One region of the Bacillus sp. LR--39 genome, then DNA from elsewhere that is predicted to be linked to it. Evidence: predicted binding sites of a transcription regulator. Region 1 holds the regulator's gene; the other holds the start of a gene.
What was found. Region 1 encodes LexA, which represses DNA repair genes until DNA is damaged. Its sites were predicted from a motif close to CGAACATATGTTCG; they were not measured.
Positions count from the first base shown of each region.

Region 1 (6,622 bases):
TGTTTTTCAAAGCGGTCCCAGCTCGGCATGCTGACTACAGATACGTGAATGTTTTCTTCAGCCAGTTTCGCTTGAGCTTCGATCGCAAGTCCGACTTCAGAACCTGTCGCTAAAAGAAGAGCGGCTGGTGATTCCGTTTGGGCTTTGGAAACGATATAAGCCCCTTTTTCCACGCCCGCATACGCTTCTTCAGCCTGCTGATCAATCGTCGGCAGGTTTTGGCGTGTCAATACAAGAGCTGTCGGATGATCTTGGCTTTGAACGGCAACCTTCCATGCAGCTGCGGTTTCATTTCCGTCAGCAGGTCTGATCACAGAAAGGTTAGGAAGTGCGCGTAAAGAAGCAAGCTGCTCAATCGGTTCGTGAGTCGGCCCGTCCTCTCCTACGGCAATACTGTCATGTGTGAATACATAAGTGACGGGAAGACCCATCAATGACGCCAGACGAATGGCAGGTCTTAAATAATCAGAGAACACAAAGAATGTGCCGCCGAATACGCGAAGGCCGCCGTGAAGCGCCATTCCGTTTAATGCAGCGCCCATCGCAAATTCACGGACACCGAACCAGAAGTTTTTCCCGGCGTAGTCTTTGGCCGTGAAGTCTCCTCCATTTTTGATTGTCGTTTTATTTGAACCCGCAAGGTCAGCAGATCCCCCGACAAAGAAAGGAATTTTCTTAGCGATCCCGTTCAGCACCTCACCTGAAGATGCGCGGGAAGCAAGGCTGCTGCCTTTTTCATAAACGGGAACTTCCTGATCCCAGTCTTTAGGAAGCTCGCCTTTCATGCCGAGTGACAGCTGTTCAGCAAGCTCAGGATATTTTTCTTTATAAGCCGCGAACAGTTCATTCCATTCCTGTTCTTTTTTCGAGCCGGCTTCTTTTACCGCTTTATTGAAATGCCCGTATACTTCTTCCGGAACATAAAAATCTTCTTCAAACGTCCAAGCATACGCTTCTTTTGTCAGCTTGCTCTCTTCTAGTCCTAACGGAGCGCCGTGAACGCCGGATGTGCCCGCGCGGTTTGGAGAACCGAAACCGATCGTGGTTTTCACTTCAATCAAAGTCGGTTTTTTATCATTCTGGCGCGCTTTTTCAATTGCAGCCGTCAATTCAGCGATGTTGTTTCCGTCCTCAACATAAAGAACTTCCCAGTTCATTGCTTCAAAACGCTGCTTTACATTTTCAGAGAAAGAACGGTCTAAATCGCCGTCTAAAGAAATGTCATTAGAATCGTATAATACGATCAGGCGGCCTAATTCAAGATGGCCTGCAAGAGAAGCGGCTTCGGAAGAAATGCCTTCCATTAAATCACCGTCTCCGCAAATACTGTATGTATAATGATCAACTACGTTGAAAGAATCACGGTTATATGTCTCAGCCAGATGGCGTTCTGCAATTGCCATTCCCACTGCCATTGCAATACCCTGTCCAAGCGGCCCGGTCGTTGCGTCTACTCCGGCTGTGTGTCCGAACTCCGGATGTCCCGGTGTTTTGCTTCCCCATTGACGGAACTGTTTCAAGTCTTCAATGCTGAGGTCATATCCGCTTAAATGCAGCATGCTGTATAAAAGCATTGAACCGTGGCCTGCTGATAAAACAAAGCGGTCGCGGTTAAACCAGCCCGGATTCTGCGGATTTACATTCATAAATTTCGTCCACAGCGTGTATGCCATCGGAGCAGCTCCCATCGGCATGCCCGGATGTCCGGAATTCGCTTTTTCAATTGCGTCTATAGATAGTGTACGAATGGTGGCAACTGATTTCTTTTCAATTGTATCCATTATAATCCCCTTCCATATTGTTGTACCTTTTCATCATAAAGCGATGCTGACTTTTTCTCAACTCTTTCAGCTTAAATTTGAGATAAACTTGTTGAAAATTGTCGTAAACACATCCTGATATTAGTATATACGAAAAAAGAATACGTATTGCCGTATTCTTTCTGTTTAATGAAGATTATTTTTCTGTTGTTCTCTTTTTAATTTTTCAGGGGTGACATCGTTGCCTTCCGGATCAATCACTTTTACGCTCTTTAACGTATTTTTCATTGAGGAGCGGAATCCTTTCAAATACTCCTGGCGAAGCTTTTGCTGTTCAGCTTTTTCCTCATCCGTTATCGTGTTTGATTTAGCTTTTTGAGCCAATTCGTTAATTCTTGCGATTTTTTCTTTAGAAATCATAATAAGCTCCTTTGGTGCGTGTTGATTATATACTACTAAAACGCAGTCTTTTTTACAACTGATGCGCGTCAGCTGCCTTCTGTGTCTGCGGTATATTCCTGAAACCGCCGGTGAACCGTGGCTTTGGACACGTCATAGCCGAATCCCCTTAAGGTCGCTGCGATTTCTGCAAAGGTAAGCTTGTTGGCTCTCAGCCTGATAATTTCCGAAACCGGAACCTCTTTTTTTTCTTTTCCGCTGTTTTCATGCCTGTTTTTCAGATTCCGTTCAGGTTTGTAGCCGTTTTTTACGGCTCTTTTCATTCCCCGCCGGATTTTCATATTGTGAATTTTCCTTTGATATTCCTCAACAATACTGACGATTTCGAGTACCATCGAATCAGCTTCAGAAAGCTCCAGTTCACCTTTATGAGCCGTCGTATATATTTTCACATTCTCCCTGTAAATACAATGCAAAAGCGCAATCTTGGCGTTTCCTCTTCCCAATCTCGTTTCGTCCTGCACCAATATCGCGTCAATATGTGATTTTTTAATTTCATCAAGCATTTCAAATACTCCGTCGCGGTCCATTTCGTAACCGCTGGCTTTCTCAGAAATGACTTTCACGACTTCCATGCCGTTTGCAGCAGCGATCTCACTGAGCTCCTCTTCCTGTCTTTTTAATGATGTTTGCTGCTGTTCTTTGTTTGTGCTTACGCGGGCATAAATGAGCGCCTTCATTTCTCTCTTTCCTCTCTAATTGACAATGGCCAGCTGATATACGGCCGGATGCTTTTTCTTAACCGGAAGAATAAGCTCGTCTCCGGGCTTTATATCAGCAGTTTGGAGATGATTATTCTCCGTCACCCACTCAATGAAATCTTCTTTATTAATGTGTTTCTTTTCTGCTACATGATCCGCAAGTGACCAGAGTGTATCGCCGTCCTGAACCTTTATTTTAACATATTGGCTGAGGGACTGATCATTCCCCGCACATGAGACAAGTAAAATAGCGGCACTTAAAATTGCAGTAAACAGCCCGACAAATATAATAGATTCTTTCGCCATGTAAACAACCTCCGATAAGAATGTTTGTTCGCTTTTTATACCTTTCAGTATATACGAACAAACGTTTCTGTCAATCGTTTTTTTCGAACCTATGTTTGTACTGTCAGGAAAATCATGCTATAATCTACTTAAAATCGACGTTTTGAGGTGCGAAATATGACGAAGCTATCAAAAAGGCAGCTTGATATCCTGCGTTTTATTAAAGAAGAGGTAAAAACGAAAGGATATCCGCCTTCTGTAAGAGAGATAGGAGAAGCAGTAGGACTGGCTTCCAGTTCAACCGTGCACGGCCATTTGGCGCGGCTGGAGACAAAAGGCCTGATCAGACGGGACCCTACTAAACCGAGGGCGATTGAGGTATTGGATGAAGAAGAAGTCCAAATTCCGAAAAGCCAGGTCGTAAACGTTCCGGTCATCGGGAAAGTGACGGCGGGTATTCCGATTACGGCTGTTGAAAATATCGACGAGTATTTTCCGCTTCCTGACCGGATGGTTCCTCCGGGCGAACATGTCTTTATGTTAGAAATCATGGGAGAAAGTATGATCGACGCCGGCATTTTTGACAAAGATTACGTCATCGTCAAACAGCAGAACACGGCCAATAACGGAGAAATCGTCGTAGCTATGACCGAAGATGATGAAGCGACGGTCAAGCGCTTCTATAAAGAAGACAATTATGTGCGGCTGCAGCCGGAAAATCCGACGATGGAGCCGATTATCCTGCAAAACGTAAGCATTTTGGGGAAAGTTATCGGCGTATTCAGAGCCGTACATTAATTCTATTAAACTTCATTTATCGTAAAAAACCCCTCTGTAAGGGGTTTTTTTGCATAAAAAAAGCAGATTCGCCCTGGCTTAAGAAACGAATCTGCTAAGGAGGAAAAACTTACATTCTTATTATCCGACATCACACTTTTGAAGTCAACTAATAATGTTTCCCTTGAGAAACTTTTCATCCATTTTTCAACTTTGTATATTAGTGCGTGATGAATTTGCTTTTGTTTATCTTTTTTTTGGGCGGGTGCATCAAAATTTATATATGAATATTTAGTACATAGTACGATAAGTTATATTTAAATATAAAAAAACCCGCTGCCTTTAGCGAGTATCTATTTTCAATCAAAATGATAATATTCTACACCGTATAACCCTTTAATATAGACGGGGCCACAGACGTTTGAAGAACTTTCAACCAGAATCCTGTATTTGTGATACGGATCAATTGATTTTTTATCCTGGGCACTGAGGTTTAACCAGCTGCCGCTGTAGGTTTTAGAGCTTAATGTATAAAAATTTCCGTTCAGCGCCATCCGCTGGAGTTTCATGCTTAAACCGCACGAAGAGTTGTTCATTATGGTGAACTTATATCCTAAAAAGTAATCGTCGGCAGCTACAGCCCCCGGATTTTCAATATGAAACTCTTTTGCATTTCCCTCCAAAGTGAAGCTTGTTTTTGATCCAAATTCAGTGGTAGCCGCTTTAGCTGAGTGTATTCCGCTAAAACATAATAAAAAAACAGCAATACATATCCAGTATTTTTTCATTTGCATCCCCCTTTTTACATATTTTAACTTGCGAATCCTGTGATGTCTATTCACATTTTATTAAAACGTATACTTTATAACCACTATATACCAGTTTAAAAATTTGCGGATTGCTTACAATGAAGACTAAACGAAATAACGAAGGTGGTTCAAATGAAACACGTAATTGCTTTCGCTTCTAAAACGGCGCTCACACTTGCTTTACTGTACATTGTTCTGGATCTTATGTACCAAGTAACCTTTTTAAACGTTCTGTTTATTACAGTGATCTTAAGTTTAATCACTTATTTTGCGGGTGATTGCATGATTCTGCCGAGAACAAGCAATTTCACAGCCGTTGCAGCTGATTTCGGAATTTCATTCATTATATTATGGATATTCCTTATGAATATTGGCGGATTTAATGTCTCGCCTGCCGCGGCATCGGTTATCTCTGCACTTTGCATTTCTGTTTTTGAGGCATTTTTTCACCGGTATTTGCAGCAATATGTACTTCCCGAAGATTATCAGGACACAACAGAGACGGATAGCACGCTATGGAGCTATCAAACCGAGGCGTCTGAAGAATTAGTGCCGGAAAAAGACCCTCAGGAAAAAACATAAAAAGGAGGCATTCGCCTCCTTCTCTTTTTATTTTTGCTTCTGATCGTCCAGCGGCAGCTGCAGCAGTGAGTCTGTGCCTGTCGCTTTCGGCGTTTTTCCGTCCCATTTTTCAATCCATTTATATTTGATCATTTCATCTGACATTGATTTCTTTATGATTTGGTTGTAATCAGCGATCCCTTCCGCTTCAATTTTTTTCTTTTTCGCTTCGGCTTCGGCTATTTTAATTTCAGTTTGTGTCCGTTCAAGTTCCTGTGAAGACTTCACCCTTGCATCGATAGCTTCCTGTGTGGCTTTATCCGGCTTCGGTACGCCAAGCGTCAGATCGTCAATTAAAAATCCAAGACTCTTCATATCATCAGCAAACCGTTTTTGGACATCAGCAGCGGCTTCTGCAGATTTTTGCCCGTATGTGTCAATAACCGAGTATTTGCTGATTGATTTTCGCGCCGCATCCCACAGCCTTGTTTTTAAATATGTATTTTCAATCGTTTCAACGTCTACCGCGCCGAATTTGTTAAACAGATCGACTACTTTATCAGGCTGCACGACATAGTTGTAAGCGATATCCATTTCTATATTTTTACCGTCTGAGGTTGCCACTTTTATATTTTCATTATTCACTGTCTGCATACGCACCGGATATTCCGTTACTTTATTAAATAATCCGACTAAGTGCCAGCCTTGGTCCAATGTGTCGGATTTTACCCCGCCATTCGGTGAGTATACAACCCCGACATAACCGTTCGGTATTTTTTCAATGAATAGTGACGCTGTAACGCCCGCAATTAAAAGGGCTGCACCTATAATCACACCGCCGAGAATTTTTTTTGTGTTTCCGCGCTTATTTTCGCTCATGCTGATCTTCTTCCTCCCATGACTTTTTGAATTTTTTGGCTCCGCTTCCCACTTGTTTAAAGATTGGACTAAGCATCAGCCATAAACCGAATCCGATGATGACAAGAAGAATGATAGACCCGATCATCACTTTCATTTGCCCACCTCTTTTCTTTCATCCTGTCAATTATGTATACGATCTTAAGAACTTAAAGTTTCATAAATTTCAAAAGAAAAAGCCCCGCCGGCAAAATAGGCGTGCTTATTAATAATTGTCACTGATAAAATCAGAAATCGTTTTTGTGAATTGATAAAAGGTTCCATTTTGTGTGGATGCTCTGCTTTTCAGCGTAAAAGTGTCAAATAGTGATTTTCTGAAGCCGGTGCTCATTTCGATTTGAATACTCAGTCC
Region 1 is NZ_JBSIOT010000001.1:1,076,572-1,083,193, forward strand. Features, by position in the region: gene tkt (transketolase) at 1-1,781, opposite strand, end outside; gene ACWHAR_RS05365 (DUF896 domain-containing protein) at 1,947-2,180, opposite strand; gene ACWHAR_RS05370 (YneB family resolvase-like protein) at 2,249-2,899, opposite strand; gene yneA (cell division suppressor protein YneA) at 2,915-3,226, opposite strand; gene lexA (transcriptional repressor LexA) at 3,383-4,003, shown strand; gene ACWHAR_RS05385 (hypothetical protein) at 4,342-4,770, opposite strand; gene ACWHAR_RS05390 (YndM family protein) at 4,924-5,373, shown strand; gene ACWHAR_RS05395 (prohibitin family protein) at 5,401-6,231, opposite strand; gene ACWHAR_RS05400 (hypothetical protein) at 6,218-6,367, opposite strand; gene ACWHAR_RS05405 (poly-gamma-glutamate hydrolase family protein) at 6,476-6,622, opposite strand, start outside.

Region 2 (6,622 bases), 430 kb from region 1:
GACCGTAATCACCAGCACCGCCTCGGTCGGTGAATCGAACAATCCGACAATGACTCCGGGAAATGTGCCGATCCAAGGCCCGATAAACGGAATCAGGTTTGTCACCATGGCGAACGCGCCCAGAACGAGCGGATAATCGAGCCCGATTATAAAATAGCCGATTGTGACGAGTACGCCGACACAAAAACTGACGAGCAGCTGTCCTTGTATGTATGAACTGAGAGCTTCATCCATGTCCTGAAGGATTTGTTTTCCTTCTTTTTGATGTTTTTCCGGAAGAAGCCGCAGCAGACGCCGGGGGGCTTTGTTTCCTTCTTTTAACATGTAATACAGCGCAAACGGAATAATGGCGGCGGTGATGGCGGCATTGGCAGCCGTACCGGCCAGGCTGCTGAGAGAATCAGCGATTGAACCGGAATAATTTGCGGCTTTGTCTGCTAATTTTTTAAAGGAATCCCCATGCTGAAGCCGGGAGAACCATTTGCTGTCCTGAAGATGCCCGATCCAATTTTCAGCTTTTGCGGAAAGCTCCGGAATATGATCTGTGAAGGCTGTAAACTGTTTTTGAACGGCAGGGCCCGCCGTATAAAGGAAGAGGACAAAAAGGCCGGCTGTTCCCGCATAAATCGCTAAAATCGCGATTCCTTCGGGCAGCTTTAATTTCGCATGCAGCAGTCTGACGAGCGGGCGGCACAAATAGTAGAGGACGCCCGATAATACAATAGGCGGAAATAAGGTTTTAACCGTAATCACCACAGGCTGGAACAAAAAGTCTATTAATGTTCCGAGATAAATGATGAGAAATAACAGAAGAACGGCATAACCGATCCTGAAATAAGGCCCGATAGGCATATCCTGCACCACGCAATCTTTAAGGGTTTACTCTCGGACGTTTCCCTTATCGCCCGGTGCATAAACGTCCGTGTCAGGAAAACTGCCCCTGATTGGTGACGTAATCGTAGATAATATCTTCTACATGGGCATGAAGATCCTCATCGGGTTCTTCATTCCTTCTTTCTTCTAAAGCTTTTTTTAAACTCTGTTTTTCATAGGGGCTCAGCGGATCTGTCGACACATTCCGTCCATACTGGCGGAGGGCTTGTCCCAGCATTTTTTCTATAAATTGATCCATCGTATATTCTCCTATTCTTGTCATTCATCTTTATTCTACTAAATATCATGTGATCCTCCCACTCTTCTATCATATTTTCTGTCAGGCCGGGGTAGGATTTTTATTCCAATTCAGCTGAGAGAATACGATGAAACGGCAGCGTTAACGCATCTTCATCGTTTATGATTTTTAAACGCTTTTCGTCATGCCTCACTTGTTTTACCCATCCCCAAAAGCGGCGGGGACCGTGTGCTGAAGCGTAGGTGACCGAGATGGCCCTGTCTTCTTCAATCGACGCCGCAATGATGCGGTTCATGTCGTTCAGTTGCTCTTCGCTCAGTTCCGGAGGCCGGAATTCCCGTTCTTTTCGTTTTTTTGCAAGCAGCTGCTCCCGATGTTCGGGCAGCATCATCCGGCTTGATTCCCACATGACATTATACCCGGGTGTTAATTTGTTCGGATTCATGTATATCACCTCAAATTATTTGTAATGCCCGCCGATTTTTTCAGCCCGGTGAAAGGCTTGGCCGGCCTCTGTCAGTGAAGCGGCATGGAGGAGTGACGCAGGGCCGTACCGCTCATGAATATCATCCAATACTTTGCCGAGACTGATCTTTTTTTCCTGGGCATCGAACAGGCTCAGCTGAACATAATCACAAGGCTCCAGCTGGGAAAGGGAGACGCCGGCGCTGCGGACGGGCTCACCGTTCCAATGCTCTTTGAAGAGCTTGACCGCCGCTTTAAAAATATCCATTCCGAAATTAGTCGGAGAGATCAGCTTTCTCTGTCTGTGAAAACCTGAAGGGAATTCAAAATCAGCGCCTCTGATGCTGACCGAAACCGTATGGCCGATGTATTGTTTGAAACGGGCGCGGCGGGCCACTTCTTCGCTTAACTCCAGCAGCACGACTTTAATATCCTCAAAGCGGCTGTAGTCTCTCGGGAGGGTCATGTTATGGCCGATCGCTTTTTGCCGGCTGTGCGTGTTGACGGTGACCGGAGAGGGATCGATGCCGCGGGCTGTCCGCTGAAGCAATTCGCCGTTAATGCCCCAGCGTTTTTTCAGCAGTTCGGCTGGGTGCCCGGCAAGCCCGCCGATTGTGCTGATGCCCATCCGTCTTAAATGATGCTCCATCCGTTTTCCGATGCCGAATAATTTTCCGACCGGCAGCGGCCACAGATCCTGCCTGATATTTGACATATCCAATCTGTGGATGCCGGATGCGTTTTTTTTGGCAAAATGGTCGCAAGCCATTTTCGCGAGCGCCTTATTCGGCCCGATGCCGACACGGGCATAAATTCCGAATTCACGCATAATCGCTTGCTGAATGCTTTCGGCAATTGTAAAAGGATCACCGAACAGCCGCCTGCTTCCGGTCACGTCGAGAAACTGCTCATCGATGGAGTAGGGTTCTACAAGATCGGTATACCGTTCAAACAGTTCGGTAATCATGACGGATACATCAATATACCGCTGCATCCGCGGACGGACAATAACGGCGTCGGGACATTTGGCCTGCGCTTCCCACAGCCGTTCGGCATTTTTTACGCCGTATCGTTTGGCGAGCGGACAAGCCGCAAGCACGACGCCGCTGCGTCTTTCGGGATCTCCCGAGACAATCACGGGCCGGCTTTTGAAATGAGGCGCTTCCGCTTTTTCCACAGACGCATAAAACGATTGCATATCTACAAGAAGAATATCAGCCATAAAAAAACCTCCGGGAACGTTTGTTCTGTTTTTCATTGTACCCGAACAATGATCACGTTTATACTGGTAAATCATTCCCCGGCTGGAAGACGTGCTGATTCGTTTGCTTGAAAAGAAATCATTTACAATTGCAAACAACCCACATATAATTTTTTATATTCCAATGAGAAGAGCTGACATTCATTTTGCCGGACGAAAAGGAGAGTCAATCGATAATGGATATTCGAACAATTACCTCTGAAGACTATGAAATGGTTACGTCTGTTTTGAATGAATGGTGGGGCGGCAGGCAGATGAAAGACAAACTGCCGCGCTTGTTTTTTGAACATTTTCAGGACACAAGCTTTATCACGTACGGGCCGGAGGGAATGACCGGTTTTTTAATCGGTTTTCAGTCACAATCAGACCCTGAGACAGCCTACATTCATTTTTCGGGTGTGCATCCGGATTTCAGAAAAATGCAAATTGGAAAACAGCTCTACGACCGATTTATGGAGACCGTGAAGAAAAGGGGCTGCACAAAAGTCAATTGCGTGACGGCGCCTGTCAATAAAGTATCAATCGCTTATCATACAAAATTAGGCTTTGAAGTTGAAAAAGGAACCAAAACCGTAAACGGAATCCCTGTTTTTGCGAATTATGACGGTCCGGGAGAAGACCGGATTCTGTTTGTGAAATACATATGAGGGGGATGAATATGGGTTTTTTAGCTGACACGCCCAAACCGCCCTATTATGCGGTCATTTTTTCATCAATAAAGGGAAAATATGATGAGGAATATGAACATACGGCAGAGCGCATGATGAATTTGGCAGGCGGACAGCCGGGCTTTTTAGGCGCGGAAAGCGTTCGGGAGGAAAACGGCTGCGGCATCACGGTTTCCTACTGGGACAGCCTGGAGGCGATTAAAAGGTGGAAAGATCATACTGACCACCAGGCGGCAAAACAAAAAGGAAAAACCGCCTGGTATGAAGCGTACGCGGTCCGCATTACGAAGACGGAGTCACAGCGGATGTTTGCGTCAAAAGGGGCGGAAGATTGATTACATTTTTACAGCATACACAAGAACAGACCGCGCGGGAAATTGCGGCGGTTCAGCGCTGCTCTTATCAAAAAGAAGCCGAGCTGATCGGCTTTTTCGGCATTCCCGCCCTGCATGAAACACCCGATGATATACAGCGGTCACGGGAGACGTTTGCCGGTTTCAAGGAAAAAGATCAGCTTGCAGGCGTCATTTCGTATGAAAAAAAGGGATATGACCTTGTCATATGCAGGCTGACGGTGCACCCTTCAGGCTTTCGGAAAGGAATCGGACGGGCGCTTATTCAATTTGTGATAGACGAGAACCGGGACGCCCAAAAAATAGAGGCGGCTACCGCCAGCCAAAACGTTCCGGCAGTCTCTCTCTATGTAAAAACCGGGTTCACAGAAGCCGGACAGATAGAGACGGCGGAAGGGCTGACCCTCTCGTTTTTTCATCTTTATCCGAAGAGGAAAGCGGAAGTTGTTCCGTACAAGCCGGAATGGAAAGAAATGTTTGAAAGAGAGAAGGCGGACTTGATCCGAATCTTCGGCTCAGCACTTCATTCTGTCAGCCACATCGGCAGCACCTCCATCCCGGGCATGGCCGGCAAACCCGTCATCGATATACTGGCGGAGGTCAAAGATATTTCGGACGCTGACCGATTCAGTCCGCAGCTGGAAGCACTCGGCTATGAGGCGAAAGGGGAAAACGGGATAGAGGGCCGGCGTTTCTTTCAAAAAGGCGGCAGCAAGCGCACACACCACGTTCACATATACGAAACAGGCCATCCGGACGTGAAGCGTCATCTGCTGTTCCGGGATTACCTCACCGCAAAGCCTGAAAAAGCGGCTCAATACATGGAACTGAAACGGCACCTCGCTGAGACATACCCATACGATATGGCAAAGTATAGTGAAGGGAAAAATGACTGGATCAAGGCGGCTGAACAAGAGGCAAAGGACTGGGAGAGCGGGCTGCTGTAAAGAAAGCAGAAACAATGCATACAGCGGCTCGGTATGCTACAATGGCGAAAATGAAAAACGGAGGATCATCTATGCAAATACATGTGACGGATGCGGCGAAACACACACTTCAGCAGGCGATGGACGCCAACCCGGGGAAAAAAGCGCAGCTCCGCTATGACGCAGAAGGCTGCGGGTGCGCGGTGAGCGGTGTGCCGGCCATCTGGCTGGCGGACGAATTAACGGGACAATGCGAAGCCATTGAAACCAACGGACTTCCGCTTTACATCCAGACCTCACAAAAAGTGTTTTTTGACGAGGAAATGACAATCGATTACAATGAAAAGGCAAAAACGCTCGTCTTAAAAAGCCCGGCAGAGATGCTGAGCCCGAGAATGAGCATATTAGTAAAGCAGGGAGAAACGGAAAGTGAATCAAAAGCTGAAAGCCATTAAACAGACGGCACAGCATAAAACGTGGGTATCCTTTCTGAACAACAACCACCCGTACAGTCTGCTGCACTGGTCTATTGGAGGCGCTGAATCCGTTCAGAAGGATGTCTGGCTGCTTCAGGATGAGATGACCTTCAAAGCGCAGGAGTTTACGACAATCGACCTCGCCATTGACTGGATCGGAGAAAATATGGACGGGATTACCGACGTTTTATGACGGGAAAGCGAAAGAACCAGCATACGTTCTTTCGCTTTTTTACGTTTGCGTCATGGTATCTAAAAAGGTTTGAACGGCTTTACGGTAGCTCTCCGGATTTTTGGTGTACGACATGGCATGCCCGCCCGATTCGGCCAGATAGAGCATCTTAGGGCCGCGTTTTCTGCGGTGCAGCAATTCGGAAGAAGCGGAAGGTATATAATCATCTTCCTTACTGTGAATAAACAGCACGGGCTGCCGGATTCGGCTGATAACCGATAAAGGAGATACATCACGGATACGGTATCCTTCTCTCATCCGCAAAAAGAAATCAGCCAAAGGCAGAAGCGGCCACGGAGGCAGCCGGAACTCCCGCTTCAGCCTGTAGGCGAGCTGATCGCGAAAGCTTGCGAACGGACAGTCCGCAATATAAAAATCAGCGCCGTTTTCATCCTGATGCCCGCCCGCGTATAATAAGGCCGTCACCGCTCCCATCGATTCCCCGTGGATGCCGATTTGACCGACGTCTCCGGTTTTGTGTCTCACCCAATTCACGGCTTCTTCCAAATCATCTTTTTCAAAATAGCCGTAGCTCGTCGTTCTGCCGCCGCTTTTTCCGTGCCCGCGGTGGTCATATACGAGCACATTCCAGCCTAAATCTAAAAATAAACCCATGTATTTCAATGAATTGAACGAATTTACGGTAACGCCGTGACAAATAATCATGGTGTTTGCCGTATGATGCGGGGCGACGTAAAAGCCTTTGATCTCATACCCGTGGCGCGACAGGATGACGGCATCTTCTTTTTCCATGGCCTGAAAGGAATCAAATCTATCATGCCCGTCCGCCGTTTCTTTTTTCATGATTTCTTCATCCGTCTTTTTCTTCATAAACATAATCAGATTCGTAAAAGCGAATCCGGCAGCCAAAAAGACTGCGCAAGCCGAACCGAACACCGCCAGCCATTTTTTCACACAGGTGCCCTCCTTTAATATGAAAAATCCTTCCTCCGGCTTTTCAGGACCGTGAACGTTGCCGGCCTCCGGCGCTCCGTGGTACACTTGCCTCACCATATTCAGATACGGGGGGCGTAATGATGAAAAAGCAGCTGCCTAAAGAAAAACACAGCTTAAAAGACGATCTGGAGGAAGATCTGAAGGCCAGGCTT
Region 2 is NZ_JBSIOT010000001.1:642,277-648,898, forward strand. Features, by position in the region: gene ACWHAR_RS03260 (AI-2E family transporter) at 1-852, opposite strand, end outside; gene ACWHAR_RS03265 (YqzH family protein) at 926-1,132, opposite strand; gene ACWHAR_RS03270 (YolD-like family protein) at 1,233-1,577, opposite strand; gene ACWHAR_RS03275 (DNA polymerase IV) at 1,593-2,819, opposite strand; gene ACWHAR_RS03280 (GNAT family N-acetyltransferase) at 3,035-3,505, shown strand; gene ACWHAR_RS03285 (antibiotic biosynthesis monooxygenase family protein) at 3,517-3,861, shown strand; gene ACWHAR_RS03290 (GNAT family N-acetyltransferase) at 3,858-4,826, shown strand; gene ACWHAR_RS03295 (iron-sulfur cluster biosynthesis family protein) at 4,898-5,260, shown strand; gene ACWHAR_RS03300 (DUF2552 family protein) at 5,235-5,474, shown strand; gene ACWHAR_RS03305 (alpha/beta hydrolase) at 5,514-6,428, opposite strand; gene ACWHAR_RS03310 (YqkE family protein) at 6,551-6,622, shown strand, end outside.
Region 2: the regulator LexA is predicted to act here: its motif matches at 2,833-2,846, upstream of ACWHAR_RS03275 (DNA polymerase IV).